2 linked regions of the Gloeocapsopsis sp. IPPAS B-1203 genome follow. Each later gene encodes a partner of the first gene's protein in a complex. Links are inferred from orthologs where the notes say so. Each region holds a gene or a part of one and is shown on either strand. Other genes may lie near its edges. The genes, in order: tsaE and tsaD.

Region 1 (3,106 bases):
TCATCGATGTCTTGTTAACACACCGCCGCTTGCATCGTGGACCGAAAATTGTCGCAATTGGTGGCGGGACGGGATTATCAACGTTACTGCGGGGACTCAAGGCATACAGTGCAAATATTACTGCAATTGTCACTGTAGCTGATGATGGTGGTTCTTCAGGACGGTTGCGGCGTGAAATTGGGGTTCTTCCCCCAGGAGATATTCGCAACTGTTTAGCTGCCCTTGCTTCCGAGGAAAAGCTTTTGACAGAACTCTTTCAATACCGCTTTCGGGCTGGTGATGGTTTAGTTGGTCATAGTTTTGGCAATTTATTCCTCACCGCAATGAGTGAAATTACGGGAGATTTAGAACAGGGAATCGCAGCAAGTTCTCAAGTACTTGCTATTCGCGGACAAGTTTTTCCGGCAACGCTGAGTGATGTGCGTTTATGGGCAGAATTAGCAGATGGTCGTCGCATTGAAGGTGAATCTAATATTACTAAAGCAGGGGGCTGTATTCTCAAAATTGGCTGTACTCCCGCCGAACCGCCAGCATTACCTAAAGCACTTCAAGCGATTCATGAAGCTGACTATATTATTATTGGTCCTGGAAGTCTTTATACAAGCGTTATTCCTAATTTATTAGTACCAGAAATTGCGCAGGCGATCGCGGCACGCTGTAAAGGGGGCAAAACACCTGTTCCTTGTATTTATGTATGCAACGTGATGACTCAACCAGGAGAAACACAAGGCTATACTGTCTCCGATCATATTCGTGCGATCGATGCTGCGTGTGGACAAAAACTATTTAGCGCAGTCTTAGTTCATAGAAGAACTCCCTCAGAAAAAAGCCTTTTACGCTACGCACAAGAAAACTCTCATCCTGTATTTCTAGATCGCGATGTTGTCGCCCGCTTAGGAAGGCGAATTGTGTTAGCAAATGTGATGGATGAGGATGAGGAAACAGGACTGGTGCGACATAATCCCCAAGCATTAGCACGAGTATTACTACGATGGTATGGTCGCGCTCATAGATAAGCTTCTAATTGGCTTGCACAAGTATTATTAAATATGACCTTGCTAACCTTACACTATGGAGTTTTATATCTACCAGCTCTTTTATAATAATTATCAAATTTAGTAGTGGTTATTTTTATAATATCTACGGAGGTTACGCGCTAACTTATGATAGTTGATCGTTTTGATTTTATCCTAACAGATACAGAAGCTACAGCACATTTAGGTAGTTTATTAGGACAACATTTAAAGGCTGGAATTGTTATTTTACTAGAAGGCAATTTAGGTACTGGCAAAACAACTTTAGTTCAAGGTATTGGTAAAGGATTAGGAATTACCGAATCAATTGTTAGCCCTACTTTTACTTTAATTAATGAGTACACAGAAGGACGCTTACCACTTTATCACCTAGATTTGTATCGTCTAGAACCTGAAGAAGTTACTGCATTGCACCCAGAAGTTTACTGGGAAGGTATTGATGTGGATTTGGGTATCACGGCGATTGAATGGGCAGAACGCTTGCCTTACTTACCACAAAGTTATATCAGCATCCGTCTCAGTCATCATAATCTTCATGGTCGTCAAGTAGAATTGTCTGCTGTTGGCGTTCAACTCAACTTCTTAGATTTAACTAAATGAAGATACATTTTTATTGCTGTAGTATAGCGATCGCCTTTTTAATCTCATACTAATACTATTTATCACTTTTGATAGATGCAAATATTTTAGTTTAAATTTAGTGACTATTTGCTCAATAGTATCTAAATACTGTTTTTGTAAAGTTCTATTTAGTTCGTTGATTTTACCTTTTAAAATGGCTTACAAGAGATATATAGGTAGAAATTATATTTCTATCTTTTATATGTACGGTTTATTAACTTGCATAAGACTTTTAGTAAGTTTGGCATTAATCCAGGAAGTATAAATGCTATGTTCTGTGGTCTATTTATGCTCATGAATAACAATTATACTATCCGGAGTAATCCTGTTGAACTCAATTAAGAGAAGTTAAGAGATAAATGCTGACATAATCTTAACTTTAAGGTACTAGTCTACTATTTAAGTTGACTTAACGTAAAGGAGTTGTTAATGCTACATTAACACTATATTTGCATCTAATAAGTTTGATTTTCTATATTCTATTAGCTAAGGTTTGGGCTTTCGAGCTTAAACCTATAAATCCTACTAAAAGTTTGGTTATCTTAATCTAAATTTTGCATTTCTAGCTCTATCTTGCCTAGAAACTAGAAACTGTATTATCCCTAAGTTTTTAGGGAAGGTAGATATCTGCTACCTATTTAACTTCTCTGCCTTTTTGAGATCGGCTTACTGCTATCTCTACAGGCAACTCTTAGGTAAAACTTTGCTACCTAGGAACACGTTGCTATTTATCAAATTCCGATTCTATTTCTAACACGACATCAATCTGCTGTCAAGTCCAGCGGAAGGGGGTGCATGTGCGACTTCATAAACTGCTAAAAATGCTGTTATGCTTTGGCATAGCAACACTAGTTTTCAGCCTTACAACCAAGGTTAGCCATAGTTTTACTAACCAGGTAAATTCTACAATCAAGTTTCAGGATTCCACTGCCAATGCTGGAATTATGTCAACAAAGGATGAAACTCACGGTGTTTCTTGGTTAGATTTCAACAGTGACGGCAAGCCTGATTTATGGATTACGCCTCATGGCTACAGAAGCCCAAATGAGCCTAAAGGAGCAAAATTTCCCAGTCTTTATCTCAATATGGGCGGTGGTAAATTCAAAAACATCATTTCGCAAGTTTGGCCCCAACGTGGCGTGACTGGTGATTCGCATGGTTCAGCTTGGGGTGATTTTGATAATGATGGCGACCCTGATTTATTTGTAGTGACAGGGGCACGGGCTGGCTATGGTCAAGAAAAAAACTTTTTCCTTGTTAATAATCAAGGAAAGTTACAAGAGCAAGCGGCGGCTTGGGGTTTAGATTTTCCTCTAGGAAGAGGTCGCGCACCGCTGTGGTTGGACTGGAATAAAGATGGACTGTTGGATGTTTTGCAGTTAAATGATATCCGACCAGATGGAAGAGCACCCAGTACCTTATTCAGACGACTTCAAAGTGCTTTTCACAAT
Region 2 (3,283 bases), on another replicon or contig:
AAAGAGTACAATTACACATTTCAAATGAGTAAGCGCTATACCATTTTTAAGATGGAAATATAGCGCCTTGTGCAATGAAAGGTAAACTCTTTAAAAAAGAAACTCAAAATCTATTGGCAATAGATAGAGTTTCAAAGTTAAAAAAGCAGCGTTTGTCTCATCAACATCAAACAAGTTTTAAAGAGACAAACACATGTTATTAGCTGCTCTTATTTATGGCAGCGGATGGAAAAGAAGGTCAGGATATAGATAATTAAAGACAATCAACAGAACTGCAGTAAAACTCAATAAAGCAAAAAGTAATACTGGGCTTAAAGAAAGATAGCGGAGTAAATAGTTTTGATTGTCGCCTTTCTTTTGCATGAATCAGTCTCCAAAAACAAATTAATTGAAATCAAACTAGCGTGGAGAAACTGGAATTTCGTCATCCTTGGCAACTAATTCCCCTGAGAGCAATTCCTTAACAGCGGCGAGAGGCCAAGTAAAGCCTGATAGCATTAGTGGCAGTGCTGTAGGCACGTCAATAATGACTTCTCGCATTTCTGTAGAATCGCGCTTTTTAATTGCTTGGAGATAGGCACGTCCTACCCAGCCAATCCAACCGGCAATATAGAGAAAGAGAATGCTAGGAATCAGAAAGTCACCAGCATGATTAAGACGACCATCTACAATCAAGTGAGGTAAGCCCTCAGGACCACATAATTCTTGAGCATAACGCTCAAATCGCTTTTGCCCCGAATTAGGATCAGCAGTCGTATTTCGAGCAGAAGCTGCTCTTTGAATAAATTCTGGAGACTCGCTACAAGGCACTAGTCCTGCACCAACGGCTAATGCCTGTGGGGCAAAATTAAACCATAAACCAATGACAAGAACTAGAGCAAACAATCGTCGCATGGAATTGTTTCCCTTTATTACAAAACCTAAATTTTGTTGTACGATAAGCAGCTTGAACAAACAGGTAAGCGCTTACATGGAAGCAATCATACTCTTGCGTGTGACCCTAGTAAAGTTTGCCGTGGGTAAAGTTTAAGCTACTTAATATAGTTGAATAAATTTTGCTAGTAACTGTTAACTGTTTACACGCAGGTAATACGCCTGTTTTATCATTATGTCAACTGTTTTATCAATAGAAACGAGCTGTGACGAAACTGCAGTAGCAATTGTTAAAAATCGTCAAGTTTGTAGTAGTATTGTTAACTCACAAATTCCTATTCACCAACAATATGGTGGGGTTGTTCCGGAAGTCGCTTCGCGCCAACATTTAGAAATTATTAATCAGGCGATCGCTCTTGCTTTGACGCAAGCAAATCTTACTTGGCAAGACATTGATGGAATAGCAGCCACTTGCGCTCCAGGTCTTGTGGGAGCTTTATTAGTTGGAGTCACCGCAGCAAAAACTTTAGCAATGGTGCGACAAAAGCCATTTATTGGCGTGCATCATCTTGAAGGTCACATTTACGCAAATTATCTGAGTGAACCAAGTTTAGAACCGCCATTTTTAAGTTTGCTGGTTTCAGGCGGTCATACAAGCTTAATCTATGTCAAAGATTGTGGAGTATACGAAACTTTAGGCGAAACCCGCGATGATGCAGCAGGAGAAGCATTTGATAAAGTAGCGCGGTTATTAAAACTTGGTTATCCTGGCGGTCCTGTCATTGATAAACTAGCCCAAGAAGGTAACGCTAAAACCTTTGGGCTACCTGAAGGCAATATTTCACAGCCAGGGGGTGGGTATCATCCTTATGATTCTAGTTTTAGCGGGTTAAAAACAGCAGTTCTACGGTTAGTACAGCAACTTGAAAAAGAAGCACAACCATTACCTGTAGCAGATATTGCCGCAAGTTTTCAGGAGAGTGTTGCGCGATCGCTAACTAAACGAGCGATCGCCTGTGCGCGAGATTACGGTTTAACCACAATAGCTGTTGGTGGTGGTGTAGCCGCTAATAGTGGCTTGAGACATCATTTAACGACTGCTGCTACTGCACACAACTTGCGCGTATTATTTCCCCCACTTAAATTTTGCACTGACAATGCAGCCATGATAGGTTGTGCTGCTGCGGATCACCTCGATCGCGGTCATACTTCCCCACTCACTTTAGGTGTCCAATCGCGATTACCCCTTACTCATGTCATGCAGTTGTACCGAGAGGAAAACTAGTGGAAGTGTGGGAGTGTTGGCGAGTGTTCGAGTAGTAGAGAAATTACTCTCCAACCCTCCTACTCTCAATCCCAATTACCCTACCACCCTCCTACCTGACTACCCTCTGCTTGATTTGTGCTGCTCTAACAACAAGCAAATCTGATGAGCAACGGTTTGCGGATGTTCTACCATTGCCAAATGTCCGCAGTGGGGAATTTCTATCACATTATTGCCACAGGCTTGAAAGAGGGGATGAAAGCTAGCTAAATGGCGGACATACTTAGGCTCCATGATTTGATCTTTGTCACCCGTAATAAAATATACGGGTTGCTGTAATTGGGATACAACTTTTGGCAACAGGTTAATTTCTGCTTCAGTTGTCGAATCTAGTAAAGATCCTAAAGCAGCTTCAGGATGAGCAATAACAAAATCGATCAATCGTTGACGTCCCCAAGCGGGTGCGATCGCTTGAACAACATTAGCACGAGTAAACAACAAATCTAGCAAAGGCAAATAGCACAACCAACGCGGACGATATTTAATGAGTCGCGAACCCCAACTCCGAAATTGGTCAAACGCTTCTTTAAGATAAATCCCACCACCAGCGTTCACACAAATGACTCCCTTAATACGGTCTGGTAACTGCTGGGCTGCCCACAGGGCGATACTACCACCCAATGAATGACCAATTAACCAAGCACTAGTAATGTTGAGTTTTTCGAGGAGAACAACTAAGTCTTGGGCATATGCAGCAGCTGTGTAGCAAGAATAGGGAACTAAATTTGAGATATTTTCTTGAGGTGGCGATTCGCGACTAACATGATTTATTTGAGACTGACCAAAACCACGCAGATCGTAAGCAAGACACTGAAAGTCTGAGGATAATTGCTCAATAATAGGCTGCCAGTATCCACGGCTTAACAGCCAACCGTGGATAAAGACCAAAGCGTGTGAAGAACCTGCGATTGGAGTCGTTAGCTCGTAAGCGTGTGGAACTCCCAGGATTTCAATGGTTGCCATGTTTATATCCTATCCTGAACGCCCCTTACTAAACTGAAGTTTTCTATAAAAGAGTTGTAATTTCTACATAGCTTCATGCATCTCTCAAAGAAGTGAAGATGAGGTTATTAACCCTGTTTTTCT

The links.
Region 2: the proteins of tsaE (region 1) and tsaD are in contact, whole or in part, in a crystal structure (PDB 6N9A), measured with the Thermotoga maritima proteins. The link is inferred for Gloeocapsopsis sp. IPPAS B-1203 from one-to-one orthologs. Residues at the interface, in WP_004082108.1 of Thermotoga maritima: Leu37, Gly38, Lys46, Lys57, Val59, Lys60, Ser61, Thr63, Phe64, Thr65, Leu66, Met67, Val69, Pro71, Tyr82, Arg83, Leu84, Asp86, Asp88, Phe89, Asp93, Ile128, Asp130, Glu131, Arg134; in WP_004082750.1 of Thermotoga maritima: Cys10, Asp11, Arg49, His50, Leu82, Gly84, Gly135, Gly136, Glu154, Thr155, Leu156, Asp157, Asp158, Ser159, Glu162, Asp165, Lys166, Arg169, Leu170, Tyr175, Lys213, Thr214, Leu217, Tyr218, Gln221, Arg222, Asn324.

Annotation. Positions count from the first base shown.
Region 1 is NZ_PEIG01000005.1:127,991-131,096, reverse strand. Bases 125-2,898 are described here. They hold tsaE (tRNA (adenosine(37)-N6)-threonylcarbamoyltransferase complex ATPase subunit type 1 TsaE), read left to right. Parts: upstream 125-1,163; coding sequence 1,164-1,634; downstream 1,635-2,898. Other genes in these bases: CSQ79_RS10510 (CRTAC1 family protein), read left to right, coding at 2,600-2,898; CSQ79_RS10520 (gluconeogenesis factor YvcK family protein), read left to right, coding at 125-1,016. In the rest of the region: more of CSQ79_RS10520, read left to right, coding at 1-124; more of CSQ79_RS10510, read left to right, coding at 2,899-3,106. UniProt on the Escherichia coli protein: Required for the formation of a threonylcarbamoyl group on adenosine at position 37 (t(6)A37) in tRNAs that read codons beginning with adenine.
Region 2 is NZ_PEIG01000002.1:81,580-84,862, forward strand. Bases 183-3,133 are described here. They hold tsaD (tRNA (adenosine(37)-N6)-threonylcarbamoyltransferase complex transferase subunit TsaD), read left to right. Parts: upstream 183-1,108; coding sequence 1,109-2,158; downstream 2,159-3,133. Other genes in these bases: CSQ79_RS03650 (Photosystem I reaction center subunit IX), read right to left, coding at 214-363; CSQ79_RS03655 (Photosystem I reaction center subunit III), read right to left, coding at 400-894; CSQ79_RS03665 (alpha/beta fold hydrolase), read right to left, coding at 2,258-3,133. Also shown: more of CSQ79_RS03665, read right to left, coding at 3,134-3,160.